Linked DNA regions of Tautonia rosea. The protein of the gene in region 2 binds, or shares a complex with, the protein of the main gene of each other region. Links are inferred from orthologs where the notes say so. Each region holds a gene or a part of one and is shown on either strand. Other genes may lie near its edges. The genes, in order: tsaB and tsaD.

What was found.
Region 1: the proteins of tsaD (region 2) and tsaB are in contact, whole or in part, in a solved structure (PDB 4WQ4), measured with the Escherichia coli proteins. The link is inferred for Tautonia rosea from one-to-one orthologs.

The regions. Positions count from the first base shown.
Region 1 is NZ_JABBYO010000004.1:533,708-543,964, forward strand. What follows is about bases 4,566-7,547. They hold tsaB (tRNA (adenosine(37)-N6)-threonylcarbamoyltransferase complex dimerization subunit type 1 TsaB), read right to left. Parts: upstream 6,409-7,547; coding sequence 5,722-6,408; downstream 4,566-5,721. Other genes in these bases: zwf (glucose-6-phosphate dehydrogenase), read right to left, coding at 4,566-4,739; HG800_RS09720 (class I SAM-dependent methyltransferase), read right to left, coding at 4,849-5,688; HG800_RS09730 (metallophosphoesterase family protein), read left to right, coding at 6,618-7,430; HG800_RS09735 (hypothetical protein), read right to left, coding at 7,427-7,547. In the rest of the region: HG800_RS09700 (c-type cytochrome), read right to left, coding at 1-979; HG800_RS28200 (CPBP family glutamic-type intramembrane protease), read left to right, coding at 1,434-2,165; HG800_RS09710 (metallophosphoesterase family protein), read left to right, coding at 2,229-3,134; more of zwf, read right to left, coding at 3,180-4,565; more of HG800_RS09735, read right to left, coding at 7,548-7,573; HG800_RS09740 (YidC/Oxa1 family insertase periplasmic-domain containing protein), read left to right, coding at 7,798-10,140; HG800_RS09745 (tRNA modification GTPase), read left to right, coding at 10,239-10,257. UniProt on the Escherichia coli protein: Required for the formation of a threonylcarbamoyl group on adenosine at position 37 (t(6)A37) in tRNAs that read codons beginning with adenine.
Region 2 is NZ_JABBYO010000002.1:129,695-139,939, forward strand. Bases 3,749-6,718 are described here. They hold tsaD (tRNA (adenosine(37)-N6)-threonylcarbamoyltransferase complex transferase subunit TsaD), read left to right. Parts: upstream 3,749-4,681; coding sequence 4,682-5,755; downstream 5,756-6,718. Other genes in these bases: HG800_RS03290 (S41 family peptidase), read left to right, coding at 3,749-4,174; HG800_RS03295 (hypothetical protein), read left to right, coding at 4,354-4,503; HG800_RS03305 (HAD family hydrolase), read left to right, coding at 5,922-6,641. Outside these bases: HG800_RS03275 (sensor histidine kinase), read right to left, coding at 1-539; HG800_RS03280 (response regulator), read right to left, coding at 548-988; HG800_RS03285 (sensor histidine kinase), read right to left, coding at 1,085-2,611; more of HG800_RS03290, read left to right, coding at 2,783-3,748; HG800_RS03310 (carbon-nitrogen hydrolase), read left to right, coding at 6,781-7,668; HG800_RS03315 (acyl-CoA dehydrogenase family protein), read right to left, coding at 7,757-8,902; HG800_RS03320 (agmatine deiminase family protein), read left to right, coding at 9,213-10,245.

The DNA.
Region 1 (10,257 bases), on a different replicon or contig from region 2:
CGAGGGTCGATTTGCTGGTGGGGTCGTAATTTTCGAGGAAGACGTAGCGATTGAAGGTTTCGGGGTCGATCCAACTCGGGCCGTCTCCGACTCCCTGGTTGCCGTGGCAGCCGGCACATTCGAGCTTCACATCACGGGAGAGGCCGAGGAACAGATCGCGACCGCGTTCGATGCTCTCTTGGGTGGGGGGAACGCGAGGCGTGAGGGGTTCGACCAGATTCAAGCCTTCGAGGGCCTCGGTCCAGCGGCCAAAGATTTCGAACTCGGCGATCTCACCGACTTCCTCTCGAAACAACTCAAGGCCCTCCTCGTCGGCGAAGTCGCTGTCTTCGTAAAACGAGGCTTCTTCGAGGATCATCCGTTCGACCTCGCCGCGATAGGTGAGGAAGAGGACGTAGTCAATGACCTGTTCCATCTCGACGTCGGTCATCTGGGCCTTGAAGGCGGGCATGGAGGTGCCGTCGATGCCGTTGTGGAGAATTCTCCGAAGGTCGTCGCGGGAAGGCTTGTCGCCGTAGTCGGTGGAGGTGAACTTGAACAGGCCGCGGCGGTAGTCGCGGGGCCTTGGGTAGAGGAACGCGGCGGTCGGTCCCTGGCCGTCTCCGGAGACTCCGTGGCAGTGCAAGCAGTGGCGATGGTAGAGGGCCTGTCCGCCAGCAATCGGCACGGGGGTCTCGGAACCGGCTGGGTAGTAGACAACCGGACGGATGTCCTCAGGATCATCCCCTTCCTGAACCAATCCGGCCAGGTATCGGCCGCCTTCGGGAAGGCCCGCACCACGAGGGACCCGGAGCAAGTCGGGAGACTCGCCGAACATCTCGTCGACGATCGTCTCGACGGCGCGTCGGGCGTTCGGTTTCTCGGCGAATTCCTCGCTTGCAAGGCGGGGATCGTGAGCAAACTGAACGGGTTCCGACGCACTACAGCCGGCCAGGGCAATCAGGCCGATGATCCAGAACTGTCGCCACGCGATGGTCACGCGCGATTCCTCCCCGGTGATCCGGCCGGCCATCGCACGATCCGGTTCCGGGAGGAACCGGGCCGACGGGAGCCGGACCTGTCGTCGCTCAACGCGGTGTTCCGAGCCGTTCATGGAACGGAGAATAGACTTCAGTGTCTCGGGCGGAATGGGGGATTGCCGACCGCCTCAGGCGGGAAAAGTCGAGCAAGGCCCGACCTCGTGGTCAATCCTAGCGGGCGAAGGAACGTGTCTCAAGGCCCGATCGAATTTCGAAGCGTTCGATTCGTTCAACATTTTCGGCATGTTCAGGCTAATCGGCAATGGCGAGGGACGATCGGGCTCAGTCGGAACCGTGGTTTCGACGATGTGCAACGATGTGAGAGCTTACCAGGAATCGAGCTCTGGCCCGGTTGCGAAGGCTCCCCCGTCCCGAGTGTTTACTTGGCCGGAGGGGGGGGGAGAGGGTCGTCGTGTGGAGCGATCGGGAGGCTACTGGACGAGTTGCCGGGGGGCGTCGGCGGCCCTTCTGATGGTTCTGCCGTTGCTGGCGATCTACGAAGGGGGGATTGCGGCACTTGGCGGAGACGTGGCATTGCGGGCAGGGGTGGATGCCTGGATCGGCCGCCTGACGCCTGATCGGTTTCGGGTGCCGGACTGGGCCCCTTCGGCCGTGCTGGCGTTGGGGATCATTGCCTGGCGGATTGCCGAGCCGGGACGGTTCCGGGTGAGGTGGCTGCCTGTTGCGGTTGTTGAATGCGTGGTGCTCGGGGCTGGGTTGCTCACGATGTTCCGGGGGTTTGATCACTGGTTCGAGGGCAAGGGCGGGGCCTTGCCGATGGAGATGACGTCACAGCTCGCTCTTGATTGGAACCCCTGCGAATGGATTGGGTTGGTGGGTGCCGGAATCTTCGAGGAAGCGGTCTTCCGGCTGGGCTTGCTGGGGATCTGTTATGCCGTCCTCCGGGTCTTGCACATGCCTAACGTGCTGGCGACGGCCATGGCCGTGAGCGGTTCGGCGCTGGTCTTCTCGATGGCGCACCATGTGGGGGAAGTGCCGGGAGCGTTTTCCTGGTCGACGTTTGTCTTTCGATGGCTGGCAGGCGTTTACTTCGCCTGGGTGATGATCTTCAGGGGGTTCGGGATCGCCGTTGGCACGCATCTCGCGTACGATCTGTTGGTGGTGGTGGATCCCTGGGCGGGTTGACGAGACGCGGGTTGAGGGCCTGGCCGCCCGGTTCACGGAGCTCAATCGTCTCGAGGAAGAACGTTGAAGATTGTCCATCTGTCTGATATTCACATCTGGCGATACTCAATCAATCCGGTGAAGCTTCTGGGCAAGCGAGCTGTGGGCATGGCCGAGCTGTTTACGGGCCGGGCGAAGAAGTTTCGGCTGGAACGCATGGAGGATGTGGTTGATCGGGTGAGGTCGATCAAGGCGGATCATTTGCTGATCACGGGAGACCTGACGACAACGGCATTGCGTCGCGAATTCGAGCAGGCGAGAGTCGCTCTGGAGCCGCTACTCGAGGACGCGGATCGGGTGTCGATCTTGCCGGGGAATCACGATCGATACACGTCGCATTCGGTGCGGACGCGGGCGTTTGAGCGGGTGTTCGGAGCGTTCGCTCCAAGTGATGCGTTCCCGTGGCTGAGGTATCTGCAGGATGATCGGACGGCCATTCTGGCGCTTGACGCCACTCGGTCGCACCTCTCGGCCACCGGGCGATTGCCGGAGGCACAGTTTCGTGAGGCGAGAGAATTGCTGCTGGCGTCCCATCCGAAGCCGAAGCGGTTGATCGTTGCCTGTCATTATCCGGTGGCCGCGCCGGAGGCTTATCGATCGGAGCTGCGCAAGAAACGGATGGTCAACGCGGCCGATGTGGCTCGCTGGCTGCGGCGGGTCGGTCCTCATCTCTATTGCAGTGGGCATGTGCATGCGGCCTGGGCGCATCGGCCGCACGAAGTGCCAGAGCAGCTGAGTCTGAACGCGGGGGCCCCCCTGCTCCGCGACCCGACCGGCCGCCGGCCGCCGGGGTTTCTGGAGATCGACCTGACTGAGCAATCGGTCACGGTCAAGCATCACGCCTGGACGGGGATGGACTGGTCGATCATGCCGATGGTGACGGACCTCCGCCTGTTCGGCGCTCAGGCGAGTACCGTGGTTCAGGAGTAGGCATGAAGAGGCGATCGACCGACAAGGTTGCGCCGAGCCGGCGGCTCAGAGCCGCCGCCAGCGAATCTCGTTCTCGGCAGCGAGGGTGTCGGCGGCATCGGGGCCCCAGGAGCCAGCCTCGTAGGAGTGAGGAGGAGGGGCGCCGGGTCGGTTCCAGGCGTCAAGGACTGGGGTGATGAATTGCCAGGCGGCCTCGACCTCGTCGGTACGGGTAAAGAGGGTAGGATCACCGAGCATCACGTCGAGCAAGAGGCGCTGATAGGCTTCGGGAGCGGGGCGAGCGAAGGCGGTGCCGTAGCGGAAATCCATACGGACGGAGCGGAGGCGGCGGCGGGAGCCGGGGATCTTGGCCTGAAAACCGAGGCTAGTCCCTTCCTTCGGCTGGATGTTGAGGATGAGCTGATTGACGGCCGAGCCACCTTCGGTGTCGGCCTCGAAGAAGTTGGTGGGAGGGTTGCGGAACTCGATGGCGATCTCCGTCGCTCGCTTGGGAAGCCGCTTGCCGGTCCGGAGCAGGAAGGGGACGCCGGCCCATCGCCAGGTGTTGAGCATGACGCGGAGGGCGACGTAGGTTTCGGTCGTCGAGTCGGGGGCGACCCCTTTTTCCTGGAGGAAGCCGATGACGTCTTCTCCCTGGAGCGATCCGGCTGCGTACTGGGCGCGGACGACATGCTGGTCGACCTGCTCGGGGGTCCATCGGGGGAGGGTCTGGAGAATCTTGACCTTTTCGGTCCGGACCGAGTCGGCCGAGAGGTCGACGGGAGGCTCCATCGCCACGAGGCAGAGCAACTGCATCATGTGGTTCTGGACCATGTCTCGGATCGCCCCTGCACCGTCGTAGAAGGCTCCTCGGCCGCCGGCCATGCCTTCACGCTCGGCGACAGTGATCTGAACCGAGGCGATGTGGCGGCGGTTCCAGATCGGCTCGAAGATGGCGTTGCCGAAGCGAAGGGCGAGGATGTTCTGGACGGTTTCCTTGCCGAGATAATGGTCGATTCGGTAAATCTGCCGCTCGTCGAGCACGGATTGCAGCTCTCGGTTGAGCTGCCGGGCGCTTTGCAAGTCGTGGCCGAACGGTTTCTCGACGACGACGCGGGACCAGGGAGCGTCTTGATAGCCGGGGTAAATCAGGCCGGCATCGCCGAGCTGGGAAACGATCGGGGCAAAGAATTCGGGAGCGACGGCGAGGTAGAACAGGCGATTGCCGCGTGTTTCGTGAGAGCGATCGACCTCCTCCAATCGTTCGCGGAGTTTGACGAAGGACTCGGGGTTGTCGAGATTGCCTTCGACAAAGACAAGATGCGGGGCGAACCGTTGCCAGGCGGTGTCGAAGTCACGACCGTCGTTTTCCTTGGCGAGGGTTTCCCGAAGATTCTCGCGGAACTGGTCATCGCTCCAGGGTCTTCGGCCGAAGCCGACGACGGCGAACCCCGCAGGCAGGTCGCCCGAGAGTGCCAGCTCGAACAGGGCGGGGGCGAGCTTTCGGTGGGTCAGGTCGCCGGTCGAGCCGAACAGAACGATGGCGCAGGGATCGGCCCCAGAGGTTTGCGGCAGATGCTCGCGCAGGGGGTTTGTGCTGCCATCGTCTGGGCTCGATGCCGCCATCCGTACCGCCTCCGGGCCTCGTTGTGAGTCTCGCGTGTGGAGCGTGGTTCGAAGTGTACGTCAGAACGCCCGAAGGCTTCAAGCGGACGAACGGTCGGGGACGATCAGGTCACGCTTCGGGCCGACGACCGGCGAGGTTGATGCCGTTGCCTTGCCCCTTGTGATAATAGGTCTGACGTGCCGAGAGATCTTCGATGTCCACGAGACCAGCCTCGCGGAACCAGGAGGAAACCTCCTCGAAGGTGTGCCTTGAGGCGTACTTCGGCGCGTACCAGTCGAGCGTGTCGCAGACGCGGACCTCAGGATCGGGGTGCATCGAAACGCCGATGGTCAGGACGTTGAGTGCGACACCGGACCGCGCAATGAGGCGGTTCGGGCTGTTCATCAGGCGGCGCTTCAGGCCGCCGATCGGCGCGGACCAGCGGCTGAGCGTTTCGAGTACCGAGACGGGGAGGCGAGTCGAGATGGCGCGATGGGCCTCGATGATCACCTCCAGTGCGGGACGCTCCTTCTGGTAAACCCAAATGGCGATGCGGCCCCCCGGTTTGAGGCGCCGCGCGAGGGAGAGGAAGGCGCGGCGAGGATCGGGCGTGTGGTCAAGGACACCGAGAGAGTAGATATGGTCGAACGTTCCTTCCAGCAGAGGGAGGCGGAAGAGATCGGCACGGAGCAGGCCGACGATCGGCAGGTCGGCGTTGAGGTCTCGGGCGGCCTGGACGGCCTCGCTCAGGTCGATACCGACAACGCGGGCGCCGGCCTCGGCGGCGACTCGGACGTAGCGACCCATGCCGCAACCGCCGTCGAGGACGAGAGAACCGGCGAGATCGGCGCCGGTCAATCCGGTCCGATTGCGGAAGGTTGCGCGGTCTTCCTCCGGGCGGAGAATCCGGTAGCGGTTCCATTGGAGCGAGTAGGTCGAGATGGTGCGCGACTGGGTGAGATCGGGCATCGTGCGGCGGTTCCGGTTCCGGTGCGGCCGGGATCAATGAGGCAGAGCGTCGCGTTTATCCTCGGCGGCGCTGCGGCGGAGGTATCGCGGTTCCAAAGTCCAGGGATTGGCCAGATCACCGTCGGCGAGCGCCCGGGCGGCGAGGTCGAGCAGGACGCGACCGTGGGGCCTGGCCAGTTCGGGAGGGCCGATCGTGGCATGGTCGGGAATCGCTGCGGCGATTCGGTCGGGAGTCGGACACAGGACATAAGCCCCGGTCGGAAGGTCGGCGGCCCAGGTGTCGGCCGGCATGATCCGGTCGGTTGATTCGCGGAGCAAGGGGTCGCCAGGAGCGTTTCGGCGAAAGGAGGCTGAGAAGAGGTCGCCGCGTTGGGCGTCGATTGCAGGGACGACCTGGAGGGCTTCAATGGGAGCGTTGCAGGCAAGGATTTCCAGGGTCGAGACGGGGACGATCGGGCAACCGATGGCGAAGGCGAGTGTTTTGGCCGCCGTGACCCCGACGCGGAGTCCGGTAAACGATCCGGGACCGATGGCGACAGCCACGGCGTCGAGGTCGTGGGGTCGAAGACCGGCGCGGTCGAGCAGGTCGCGGATTGCCGGGACGAGCAAGCGGCCATGCTTGGGTCCGGGCTCGGGCTGAACGATCAGGCATTCACCGTCGTCGAGCCCAAGCGCGACGGCGGAGTGAAGTGTCGAGGTGTCGAGGGCCAGAAGGTTCACCGGGCGTCTTCCTCGCGAGGATTGGGTCGCCGAAGGGGAGGACTGACGCATCCTGGCGTGCCATCCCGGCTTGGGCTTGACCCTCCCGCGTTCCTGATTCTACGATACCCTATTCTGACCATCAGAGAAACTCAAACGAAACCGGTCTCCGTCCGCGCGACGCCAGCCTCCCGTCGTGCGTCTTACCGGTTCGGTCCGGAGATCCTCCCGTGCGTCGAGCCCTGATCAGTGATATTCACGGGAATCTCGAAGCGTTGGAGGCCGTGCTTGATGATATTCAACAGCAGCGGATTGACGAGATCTTCTGCCTGGGTGACATCATCGGGTATGGCCCGAACCCAAGGGAGTGCATCGACCTGGTGATGCAGAATTGCGAGGTTTCGCTGCTTGGCAACCACGACGAAGGGGCCCTGTTCGATCCGAATGGATTCAATATCGGAGCGGAACGGGCCATCTTCTGGACTCGCGATCAGCTGGAAACCGGTGGCGACTCGGCACAGCGAGAACGGCGCTGGGATTTCCTCTCAGAACTGCATCGGACCTATCGAACTGGACCGTATCTGTTTGTGCATGGTTCGCCCCGGAACCCGTTGAGCGAGTACATTTTTCCGGAAGACATCTATAATCAGCGGAAAATGGAACGCCTGTTTCAACTGGTGGAGCACTATTGTTTCCAGGGTCATACGCATGTCCCCGGAATTTTTACCGAGGGGTACCAATTTTACGCTCCCGAGGAGATCGACCACGAGTATACGCTGGGAGACGGCAAGGTGATGGTCAACGTCGGCTCGGTGGGTCAGCCGAGGGATGGCGACAATCGAGCCTGTTACCTGATCGTGGAAGACAGTTTGACCTCTGGATCCGACGCCGAGGCGGATGGTGAGACGTCTGCACCGCCCTCGGGTCCGACTCGGCTGTTCTACCGTCGCATTCCTTACGATTTCGAGTCGACGATTGAAAAGATCTACGCCATTTCTGAGTTGGAGCCGTTCCTGGGCGATCGGCTTCGACAGGGACGTTAAGGCAAACGATCGTCGCCAATGGTCGTGTCGATCCGTTCGAGCGACCCTTGCCGGGCTCGACCGATCGGAAGCAGGCCATTTGTCCTGAGTGAGGGAAGGTGTTCGCGAGCCACCACGACCCGATTGTCAGGGCGTTCGGTCATGAAACCCTTGCTCATTCGGCTGGAACGTTGTCCCAAGCGATGTCAATGGCACGCGTTGAAATTCTTGCCTGACGTGTGAGAGTCGAACCACTCTCGGACAGAGGTGAGGACGCTCGGTTCCGATCCAAGTGTTCGTAAGAATCGTTGGAACAATGTTCCCTGTCACCGCCTGATTTGCATTATCCTCCATTCGTTGATTCCCCGATCCCAAGGTTCCCGAGCCGATGAGCACCGAGCCGAATCCCAGCCAGGATCCGAAGCGACTGTTCCTGTTTATGATCTTGTCGCTGATCCTGATCACCGGGACGAACTACACGCTCAGTCGTCTCGGCCTACTTCCTGAGCGCGAGCCCGAGGCACCACAGGCTGCCGAGGCGGATCTGGCCGATCCGAACATCAAGCCCGATGCCGAGGAGCTTGCCGACGCGGTGGACCCCGCCGGAGATCGTTCGGAAGCTGCGAGCGGTTCGGATGCTCCTGTCCTCGATTCGGTCGCTTCGGCGGTTGAGGAGGAGCAAGATCGGCCGGCTGCCACGGTGGATCCTGGAGTGCTCATTCTTGGGTCGGTCGAGGAGTCCGAGACCGACGGCTATCATCTTCAGGTCGTTGCAGAGCAGCGAGGGGCGAGTGTTCGCAGCATTCGATCTGCGCAGCACAACGCGGAGTATCAAGAAGGAGAGCCTCGAAAACGGCCGATGACCCTGGTGCGCTCGGTCATTCCCGAGCATCGGCCGCTAGCGGTGCAACTGCTGAACGTGACGGATGACGGGGTATTCCGGCCGATTTCCGACCTGGATCGGCGTCTCTGGCAGGTGCTGGTCGGCGGCGTCCCGTTCGAGGAACTGGATGAGGCGGCCCAGGCCGAGGCCGATCCGGTGGCGATCCTTCGGGACGATCAGGGGAACGAGATTGGCCAGCAGCTGAGTTTCCGCACCACGATCCGCGAGCCGGCCGATTTGCCCCCTGTTGTCGTCACAAAGACATACCGATTGCTCAAAGGAACAGATACCGTTGCGCTGGACCTGACCTTTGAATTGCCGGATGGGGTGCGAGAGCCTCGGGAACTGCTGTATCGTCTGGATGGACCATCGGGAATCCCGATCGAGGGAGAGTGGTATACGCATACCTTCCGGAATTCCTATTTCGGCAAAGGGAAGGAAGGGAATACCGTTGAGGTCGTGACGTACTCGTCTTACGACGTCGCCAAGAATCCCGAATACTACATCAATAACGTCTATCCGACGATCTTCGCGGGGGTCGAGAACCAGTACTTCGCCACCTTCTTGAAGCCTGAAAAACCGGCCGATCAGGTGGCTGAGGCGGTCATGACGGTGGTCGACGCCGATCCGAACGAGCTGAAAAAGGCCGATGTGGCGGTGGACCTGATCTCGAAGCCGGTCGAGGTCGAGCCTGGATCGAAGACAACGCATTCATATGATGTTTTCGCAGGCCCGAAGACCGAGACGGCGTTGCTGCCGTTCGGCGCCGAAGAGCTGGGGATCTATCGTCAGGTAGGCCGGATTCCGGTCATTGGCTGGCTGCTGGACCTGATCTGGGCGATTGTCGATCCGATCGTCGCCTTGCTCTCTGTGTATATCATCATTCCGTTGCTGGCGGGAATTTACTCGCTGACGGAGACGATTGCCGGCTGGTTCGGCGGGACGAGGGGCAGTTACGGCATTGCGATCATCTTGCTGACGGTGGTTGTCCGGCTCGCACTGTTCCCGTTGAGCCGAAAACAGGCGGCCTCGGCCAAGAAGATGCAGGACCTGGCGCCTCACATGGCGGCCCTCCGAGAGAAGTACAAGGACGATCGCGAGAAGATTGCCCAGGAAACCTTCGCTCTGTATCGCAAGTACGGCATCAACCCGCTTGGTGGCTGCTTGCCGGTCTTCATCCAGATTCCGATCTTCATGACGCTCTGGCGGGTGTTGAACGTTAGCGTGTCGTTGAGGCAGGCACAATTTCTCTGGATCGACAATCTGGCCGCGCCGGACATGCTGTACAAGCTGCCGTTTACGCTGCCGTTGCTGGGGCCGTACTTCAACCTCTTACCGCTCGGGGTCATCGGCCTGTTCCTGCTGCAGATGAAGCTGTTTACGCCTCCGGCAACCACGCCGGAACAGGAAGCCCAGCAGCGAATCATGAAGTTCATGATGGTCTTCATGATGCTCATGTTTTATCGCGTGCCTGCCGGACTGGCCTTGTACTTCATTACCAGTAGTGTCTGGTCGATCAGCGAGCGTTTGCTCTTGCCGAAGGTGAGCAAGACCCCAACGATTGGCACCGACGGCGAGGAAGGCCCCGACCGAGACGGCAAGGGCAGAGGCCCCGGCGGGAGCGACAAGGGTCCTGATTCCAATGGCGGATCCGGCGGTTGGCTCTCCCGGAAGTTGAACGATTTGCTCCAGGAAGCTTCCAAAGAAACGACCTACCGCCGAGAGGAACTGGAGCGGAAGCGACGAGAACTGGAACGTTCCGGGGCGTCTTCCACCCCCGGTCCCGGTCCTGATCCGAGCCGATCGCGACCGAATAAAAAGAAGACCAAGCCAGGCAAGCGGCGCTGAGCGTCGATTCCGAAGGCGGGGCCTGGTGCGTTCCGCTTCCGTACGGATCGTCGCGGCCGAAGCTGCCGCCAGTCCGGCCACGGTGAGCCAAACCCTCGATGGCCGCGTTTGATACGA
Region 2 (10,245 bases):
GCGGCGCGTCGGGCGAGCATGAGGTTCAGCGAGACGACATTCAGAGGGTTGCGGACCTCGTGAGCCATCAGGTGGGCGAAGCGTCGCAGCTCCTCGTTGCGGCGTTCGAGCTGGGCGGCATAGTCCTGAAGCTGGCGCTGGGCGGTCTTGCGTTCGATGGCGTAGCGGATTGATCGCAAGAGGATCGCGCCGGTGATCTCGGATTTCACGAGGAAGTCTTGCGCGCCGCGCTGGAGGGCATCGGCGGCGAAATCGAGATCATCGAGCGAGGTCAGGACGACGACCGGCAGCTCGGGTCGGGCTTCCAGGACAGCGGCAAGTGTGTGGGCGAGGCTGCTATCGGGCAAGACCAGGTCGAGAAGCAGCGCATGCAACTCGTCGGCCTGTGCCAGGCGTTGCCGGGCTCCGGCGAGGCAATCAACGTGTTCGAGGATGACGGGACGACCCTTGGGCCGCGATCGGACAAGATGCTGTCGGATCAAGTCGGCGTGGTCCGGGTCATCCTCGACGAGCAGCACGCGCAGGGGTTGCGAGGCCATGAGGGGTTTCACTCGTCGGTCCGGGGTGGGAGGACGTTCCAGACTCCCCAGTAAAGGCTGAGGTCATTGACCATCTGGCGGAATTTCTCGAAGTCGACGGGCTTGACCAGATAGCTGTTGACGTGGTGCTCGTAGGCCCGTTCGCGGTCGGCCTCGGCGTCGGAGGTGGTAAGGATGACGACGGGCAGGTCGCGCAGGTCGTCGTCGGCCCGAATGGCAGCGAGGACTTCAAGGCCGTCGAGCTTTGGCAGCTTCAGGTCGAGCAGGACGACGTCGGGCCGCTCGGCGTCGGGGTACTTTTCTTCGCGGCGGAGGAAGGCCAGGGCCTCGACCCCATCGGAGACGTGGGTCACGGAGTTGGCCACCCGGGCGCGTCGGAGGTTTCGTTTGACGAGTTCGGCGTGGTCCTCGTCGTCTTCCACGAGCAGGAATTTGACCATGCGGCTCATTGGTGAGGAGATCCTTTCCAGGAGAACACGATTGCTCGGCGAGGCGACGGCTTGAGGGGATTGGGGAGGAACACCGGGACAGGAGCAGGGTTCCGATCACGGCGATCCACATTCCGGGCCGTCGGGATCGGAGTGATCAGGCAAGGCGATCCAGAAGGTTGCTCCCTGGCCCGGTTCGGAATCGACCCAGGCGCGGCCGCGAAGCACCGAGGCAACCTTGGCCACCGAGGCCAGGCCGACACCAGTGCCAGGCTTGGCGGTATCGAGCCGCTGGAACAGACCAAAGATCTTCTGATGATATTCCGGGGCAATGCCCGGTCCGGTGTCGCGGACGAACATAAGGACCTGACCCTCCTCGTGACGACCGCCGAGCGTCACGAGCGTGCCGGGTTGATCGCAGGCGTATTTCAGGGCGTTTTCAAGGAGGTTTTCGAGGGCTCGGGAGAGGTCGCGATCGACGGCGAAGACCCCCTCGGGTAGCTCGGGATCGACCTCCAGCCGGGCCTCGCGTTCTTCGAATCGAGGGCGCAAGACTTCGGCGACCTCGTGGACGAGTCGGGGCAGGTCGAGCGATTTCGGCGGGGAGTCGGAGCGGCCGATTCGGCTCAGTTCCAGCAGGTCGTCGATGAGCTGGTTCATTCGAGTCACGGCGTTCCGGACCCGTCGGGCGGCGTCGAGGGCCGATTCGGTGTCGCCGGCTTCGAGGTCTTCTTCGAGGAGTCCGACGTAGCCGGTGCAGGTGACCAGGGGACTTTTCAGGTCGTGCGAGACGGTGTAGACGAACTGTTCCAGCTCGTCGCTCCGGCGACGAAGATCGCGGCCGATGGAGACCAGCCGACGTTCCATCGCTCGGCGGCTGGTCACGTCCTGGGCAATGATTGAAGCGCCGACGATTGCCGAGCGAGTATCTCGGATCGGTGCCATGCGAAGCGAGAGTTCGAGGCGGTCGCCGTTGTCTCGGCGATGTTCGACGACATGCCCCGAGATGGTTTCGCCGCGAAGGACTCGAGGGAGGAGATCGGGCAAGAGATCGAGCCGGATCCAGGGGGCGAGCGAGGCGGCCGACTGACCGAGCATGATGTCGGAAGGTTGGCCGAAGAGGCGTTCGGACCCGCCATCGCAGGCAATCACGACGCCGTCATGATCGAGGCCGAGGATGGCGTCGTCGTCCGCGTTGATGATCGCGGCGAGGTAGGCGTTGCGGTCGAGAGCGCGGCGCAGATCGTCCGTATCCTGGATGGAGCCGGCAAACGTGACGATGGGGCGATCCTCGGAAGGTGGAGCACCCCGGACGCGGAACCACTGGGCTCCGGATTCGGTCTGAAGGCGGAAGGTGACGTCCAGCTCGCCTCGGGTTGTCGCATGATCGAGTGCCGACTCAAAGGCGGCGGCATCGTCCGCGAGCATTCGACTCCGGACGGCATCCCAGGTGGGAGGCAAGGGGCTAGAGGAGGAACCTCCGAGCAACACCGAGGCCCGAGGGGAGAACCAGACCATCCCGGTCGGCACGTCCCACTCCCAGAGGCCTTCGGTCGAGCCGTGGATGGCTCGAAGCAACCGGGTCACGTCCGCCTCGGTCAGCGGGGGAAGGTCGGGAATGGTTCGCCTGGTTCGTTCCGTCATCCATCCAGGTCCTTTTCGCGAGCGCTTGCCCGTCCTGCCCTTTGAAGACTAGGATTATAACGTTCGACCGTCGAGAATCGCACCACCCTGAGGCGTGATCGGATGATCGGGGAGCGTCTCGACGACCGCAAAACGACCTGATCGGCCCCTCATTGAGGAGGATTCCGGCCCATGCCGCAACGCAACCTGCTGGCCATCGCGGCCGTCGGCCTTGCCTCGATCGCCTGCTGGCAGACGAGCCGGGGTGATTCGAAGGATTCGAAAGATGAGCTGATGGAGCTGTACGGCGTCTTCATTGATGCCGTTGAACAGGTCGAGTCGAATTACGTCCGGGACGTCTCGCGACGGGAGCTTCTGGAATCGGCCCTTCAAGGGATGCTCCAGAACCTCGACCCGCACTCGACCTATTACAGCGAGTCGGAGTGGAAGAAGTTTCAGCGCACGTTTGAAGGCAGCTTCAGCGGGATTGGCATTCAGGTTGAGGTGGACGCCAAGAGCAAGCGGTTGAAAGTGCTTGCGCCGCTCATCGGGACTCCTGCCTATCAGGCGGGAATTCTGGCTGGCGACCTGATTCTCGAGGTCGATGGCGAATCGACCGAAGGGATCACCCAGGACAAGGCCGTGGAGATGCTCCAGGGAAGGCCGGGGACCTCGGTGAAATTGACAGTCTTGCATCCGGGGAGCGAGAAGTCGGAAACCCTGGAAGTGACCCGCGAGGTGATTGCCTCGGAGAGTGTGCTGGGCGTGGACCGCCGGGCGGACGACTCCTGGGAATACTTCGTCGATCCCGAGGCGAAGATCGGCTACATCCGCGTGAGCAGCTTCTACCAGTCGACCGCGGCCGATATCCGCCGCGCCCTGGAACAGCTCAAGAGCGAAGGAATGGAAGCCTTGATTCTCGACCTGCGGACCAATCCCGGCGGCCTCCTCTCGGCGGCGGTGGAGGTGTCCGACCTGTTCGTTGACGGGGGCGTGATCGTCAGCACGAAGGGGAGGAATACGCGAGAGCGTCGTTTCATGGCCAACAGCAGCGGTACCTACGACGGCTTCGCGATGGTCATCCTTGTGAACAGCCACTCGGCCTCGGCCGCGGAAATCGTTTCGGCCTGCCTGCAAGACGCCGGCCGGGCGAAGGTGGTGGGGGAGCGATCGTTCGGTAAGGGGTCGGTGCAGAACATCATCCCACTCGAAGGCGGGGCCAGTTTCCTGAAGCTGACGGTCGAGAGCTACTTCCGCCCATCGGGAGGGAACATCCACAAGTTCCCGGACATGACCGACGAGGATGAGTGGGGTGTCTCTCCCAGCGAAGGGCTGGCCGTCGAATTGTCGCCCGAGGAATACGTTCGTTGGGAACTCTCCCGACGGCGCAAGGACGTCACCTCACGAATTGCGCGACGGGTGGCAGAAGAAGAACAGGACGAAGGTGAAGTAACGGCCGACCGTCAACTTGACAAGGCCCTGGAATTCCTCCGTGCTGAGCTGGGTGGGCCGGAATCGGACGATCAGGCCAAGGAGTCGGACGACTCGGTGACGGAGGAGGAGCCCGAACCGTCGACGCGTTGAGCGGAAGAACGCTCGGGGCCCGCGCCCCGAGCGATTCCTGGGGGGCCTCTCTGCCAGCGTTCCTGGACCGATCGGAGAGCAAGGCGACCCATGGATGAGGCTTTCGACATCTGGCGATTCCTGCAGGACCAGCTGGTGGTCGCTCGACGGTTCCAGGACCGCGTGGATCACGATCCGGAGTGGTCGGAAGCCCGACGAATCGTCCCTTCTGGAGCTTTCGCATTCCGTCGACTGGTCTCCCGCTCGATCATGCCCAGGCCCAGGCGATGACGGAGGGAGCCCTGCCGGTGATCCAGCAGCCGGATGGCTTGCAGGAGGTGGTGGATTAGGAGCTCCAGGCGGATTTTCTCGTGACAAGCTGGCGAGGCGAGGAAGCGGACCGCCAGCTTGACTCCCTTCGTCGAGGAGCCCGATTTCTGATCCGGAGTCCTGACGGGTTGTTGCTCGAGCCGGATGTTCAGTCGGGAATTGTGGATTGATGCCGTAACCTGCGAGCCGAATGCGACCGTGACCGATCCCCTCTTGCTCCTGGCGATTGAGACAACTTGTGATGAAACCGGTGCCGCCGTGCTCGAAGGCCCGAGGCCCCCGGGAGGCGGGGTGCCGCGAGTGCGGTCGAGCGTCGTGGCGTCTCAGGTGGAATTGCATGACCGCTTTGGCGGTGTGGTCCCCGAGATTGCCTCAAGAGAGCATGTGAGGCAGCTGTTGCCCATTGTGGACGAGGCGCTTCGGCAAGCGGGGGTTGGGCTTGATCAGATCGGCGCGGTGGCGGTAGCGACTCGTCCCGGTCTGGTCGGTTCGTTGGTGGTTGGCCTGACGGCGGCCAAAATGCTGGCGATGACGCTCGACGTCCCACTGGTGGCAGTTGATCATCTGGAAGCGCATTTGTATGCCTGTCAGTTGGCAGCGCCGGAGCGGGTGGTGTATCCGTGCGTCGGCCTGGTGGTGTCGGGGGGGCATACGAGCCTCTTTCGATGCGAAGGGCCGATTGAGGCGGAACTGCTCGGCGGCACGATCGACGACGCGGCGGGAGAGGCGTTTGATAAGGTCGCCAGTCTGCTGGGCCTCGGATATCCGGGGGGGCCCGGGGTCGAGCGAGCCGCGAAGGGCGGAAATCCGAAAGCCTATGCGTTTCCGAGGGCCTTTCTGCGTGAGGATCGGCTCGATTTCAGCTTCTCGGGCCTGAAAACGGCCGTGCTATATGCCCTTCGAGGGCAGGATTCGAGGGGGCGGACGGGGGCCGATCCGGGAACTCCCTCGCCGGAGGTCGTGGCCGATCTGGCGGCGAGTTTTCAGGAGGCTGTGGTGGAGGTCCTGGTGGCGAAGTGCCGCCAGGCCTTGCAGCAGACGGACCTGAGGAAGCTCGGGATCGGCGGTGGGGTCGCGGCAAATGGGAGGTTCCGTGATCAGGTAGCCGCAATGGCGAGCGATGAAGGAATTGAGCTGTTCATCCCGCCGATGGCGTTGTGCACCGACAACGCAGCGATGCTCGGCGTCGCGTTCCCAAAGCTCGCCGCAGGCCAGGGGGCCGAGCTTGACATCGACGTGACCGCCGGACTCGTGCGGCCGACCCGTCGCTGACTGACCCGGCCGGGAAGTGCGGAAGCGGGGAGTATTCCTCGATCCTGGGCTCGATGTCGGAGTCCCGGAACCCTTTTCGATTGGCTGAGAGGGTTCACAATAGGAAGTTGAGGCTGCGATTGCGGGCAATTGCAGCGACCCATTGACGCAGGGCGAGGGAGCAGCGATGGCCGATGACGGGAGGAGGTTCGACGGAATCGACGCGGTGGTGCTCGACGCGGTGGGCACCTTGATCGAGCCGAGCCCCTCGGTGGCGGAGGTCTATGCCGCGGCAGCTCATCGGCAGGGGATCGAGGCCGATCCCGACGTGGTGCGGGTGCGTTTCAAGGAGCATTTCCGGCGCGATGAGCTTGATGACCTGCGCGGTCCGATGGTCACGGATGAGGCGATCGAGTATCGCCGATGGCGGAGGATCGTCGGCGGGGTCTTGCCCGATTTGCCCGATCCGGACCGGGCCTTCCTGGAACTCTGGGAGCATTTCGGCCGCGCCGATGCCTGGCGATGTTTCGAGGACGTGGCCCCGGCACTGCGGTCCTTGCGAGCGGTCGGGCTGGCGATCCGGGTCGGCTCGAACTTCGACGGGCGGTTGCGAGGGGTGCTGCGAGGATTGCCCGAGGTGGCGGAGCTGGCCGAGGCGGTCTTGATCTCGTCGGAGGTCGGCTATCGGAAGCCGCACCCGTCGTTCTATCGGACCGCGTGCGACCATCTGGCCATGCCTCCGCACCGGGTGCTGTCGGTGGGCGACGACCCCGAGAATGACGTTGCCGGAGCCGGGAGGGCAGGCCTTCAGGCGGCGCTCGTGGATCGGTCGGGAAGGCAAGGGGATCGGCCGGGGGTGTTTCCTGATCTTGTGACGCTGGCCGAGACCTTCGGGGGCTGCCGCTGAGAGCTGTGTCGTCCTCTCACCACGCCATCAAGCTGAGTGGCTGCCAGCAGTCTCGGCGGTGCTGTTTACGCGGGCGATGGCGATTCGTGGTAGGATGTATGTCCTGGTCCCTCGATCTCTCGCGACGGAAGCCCTTTTGATGAGCCGATCGCCCCAGCCCTTCACCGTCGGTCTTGTGCAGATGCGTTGTTCGACCGACCCGGACGAGAATCTCCAGCGTGCTTGCGATTTCCTTCGAGAGGCCGCGAGCAAGGGGGCGCAGGTGACGTGCCTGCCCGAACTGTTCCGATCGCAGTATTTCTGCCAGACCGAGGATCACGCCAATTTCGACCTGGCCGAGCCGATTCCCGGCCCCTCGACCGAGGCGATCGGCGCGGTGGCGAAGGAGACGGGCATGGTGATCGTCGCTTCGCTCTTTGAGTGGAGGGCGGCGGGACTCTATCATAATACGGCGGTGGTGATTGATGCCGATGGGTCGATCCGAGGGAGGTATCGAAAGATGCACATTCCCGACGATCCGCTCTACTATGAGAAGTTTTATTTCACGCCCGGCGACCTCGGGTTCCAGTCGTTCCGGACGAGCCGGGCGAACGTCGGGACCTTGGTGTGCTGGGACCAGTGGTATCCCGAGGCGGCCCGCCTGACGGCGCTGAGGGGTGCGGATATTTTGTTCTATCCGACGGCCATCGGCTGGCATCCGAGCGAGAAGGACGAGTACGGCGAGGCCCAGGCCGACGCCTGGATGACCATGCAACGTGCCCACGCAATCGCCAACGGCGTGTTCGTCGCCGGCGTGAACCGGATCGGCCACGAGGGGGACCCGGCCGGCGGGATCGAGTTCTGGGGCGGCTCGTTCCTGGCCGATCCGTTCGGCCGTATTCTGGCGAAGGCGGGGCACGACACGGAGGAGGTCCTGGTCGTGGAGTGCGACCCGAAGCTCATGGAGACGACACGGCGGCACTGGCCGTTCTTGAGGGATCGGAGGATCGACGCGTATGCGCCGATCGTGGAGCGATTCTTGTCGTGAGATCGAGAGAGGCCAGGGGATCGATTCGCTGGCCTCTGGTTGAGGGAAAATCGATCAGGTCGACTCGGCTGGGTGGAAAATCACATGATCAGATTTTCATTCGGGCGGCGATGATGTTCCGTTGGATGTCGTTGGTGCCTGAGAAAATGACGCCGCCGACGCTGTCGCGGAGGTCGCGTTCGATGCCGTTCTCGGTGACATAGCCCTGGGCACCGAAGTGGCGGACGGCGTCGAGGGAGTTGGCGACGAAGCACTCGGAGACGTGGAGCTTGGCCATGGCGGCTTCGAGTGTGGCGTCCTCGCCTCGGGCTTTCTTGCGGGCGAAACCGTAGACGAGGGGGCGAGAGGTTTCGTAGCGGAGTTTCATGTCGACGAGTCGATGGGAAACGGCCTGGAACTTGCCGATCGACTGGCCGAACTGCTTGCGCTTGCGGGCGTGATCGACGCAGCGTTCGAGTTGTCGTCGCATGGTGCCGAGCGTGCCGGCGAGAATCGCGCCGCGTTCCCATTCGAGCGCGGCGTTGAAGACGCGGGCGCCTCGGCCTTCGCGTTCGAGGATGGCGTCGAGCGGTAGCTCGCAGTCTTCGAAGGCAAGTTCGGCCATGGGGGCGGTGCGCATGCCGAGCTTCGGGATCTCGCGGACGACGCGGAGGCCGGGGGTGTCCTTCGGGACGATGAAGGAGGTGAGGCCAAGTGCTCCCTTGCCGGGATCGACCGTGGCGAAGACGACGAGGACGTCGGCGATCGCGCCGCCGGTGATCCAGACCTTGCGACCGTTGAGGACCCAGCGGTCGCCGCGGCGATCGGCCTTCGTGCTCATGCTGAAGATGTCGGAGCCGGCCTCGGGCTCGCTGGCGGCGTTGGCGCCGAAGAGGGAGCCGTCGCAGAGGCCGGGGAGCCACCGGCGTTTCTGCTCCTCGGTGCCGAAGGCGAGGATCGGCATCGTCACCGTCCAGAGCGAGGCGCCGAGGGCGAAGACGAGGCCAGTGTCGTGGCAGCCGTAGCCGAGTCCCTCGACGGCGGCGACGGCGGAGACGAGGTCATCCGCACCACCTCCATATTCCTTGGGCACGGGAAGGCCGAGCAGGCCGAGCGATCCGCACTTGCGGTAGCCCTCGCGATGGAAGGTGCCGAGGCGGTCGCGACCGGCGACGTCGTCGCAAAGTTCGGAGCGGGCGAAGGTGACGGCAGCGTCGAACCAGGAGCGCTGGGCAGGGGTGAGCAGGTCGTCCATCGGGAAGCCTCCGTGCTCCTCGGCCAGAAAAAAAGGCACGCGATTTGATTCTCGATGACGCCAGTCTAGTCTGATGGCGATTCGTGGCAAGGGGAACTCTGAGATGATTGGGAGTCGAAGGCAGCGACTCGATTGCCCGGGAAGCCAACGATGATCGACCATCAGCGCGAGGAACCCAGAGGGAAGAGACGCACCAATGACCGAAGACGGATGATCGGTTAGGATGATCCGATCGCGGAGGCTGGGCAGACGGGACCCTCGCGCGACCTTGTCTCGAACGGGCCGAATCATGTCAATGAGCAACGAATCGTTGAGTGACGAACCGACCACCACCGAGACCCCGGCTGCGCTCGGCTATCGCTTGCCCGCGGAGTGGGAACCTCACGAGGCGACCTGGATTGCGTGGCCGCAGAATCGGGAGGATTGGCCGGGAAAATTCGAGCCGATTCGGTGGGTTTATGCGGAGATTGTGCGACATCTCAGCCGATCGGAGCTGGTCCGAATTTTTGTCGGCTCGAAGAAGGTCGAGCGGAAGGCGAATGAGGCCCTGACAAAGTCGGGGGTCGATCTGAGCCGGGTCGAGTGGGTGAGGAAAAAGACCGATCGAGGTTGGCTGCGCGACTCGGGGCCGATGTTCGTGGTGCGGGACCGCTCGCACGGCGAGAACGGGGAATTGCCTCCTGTCTCGCTGATCGACTGGAAGTTCAACGCCTGGTCCAAGTACCACCAATTCAAGCGGGACAACCGCGTCCCTCGGGTCGTAGCCGAGACACTTGCCTTGACCCGATGGGAGCCACGGACTCCGATCGACGGGACGCCCAAGCGAATCGTTCTGGAAGGCGGGGCGATTGATGTCAACGGTCGAGGAACCTTGATCACGACCGAAGAATGCTTGCTCTCGAAGCAACAGGAACGCAACCCCGGGCTTGACCGAGCGGATTACGAGCGGTTGCTGGGGCAGTACCTCGGCGTGACGAAGGTGATCTGGCTGGGGCAGGGGATCGAGGGAGACGATACACACGGGCATGTCGACGACATCACGCGATTTGTAGATCCGACGACGGTGGTGACGTGTGTTGAGGAGAACCCGAACGATCCGAACCACGCGAGGCTTCAGGAGAATCTGGAACGGCTCAGAGACGCCACCGATCAGGACAACCGGCCGTTACGCATTGTTGAGCTACCGATGCCCGAGCCGGTCGTGTTCGACGGGCAGCAGGTTCCGGCAAGTTATGCAAATTTTTACGTCGGAAATTCCGTAGTGCTGGTCCCGACGTTCAATGACCCGAAGGACCGCGTTGCACTGGGGATTCTCGCGGAGGTGTTTCCCGATCGGACAGTGG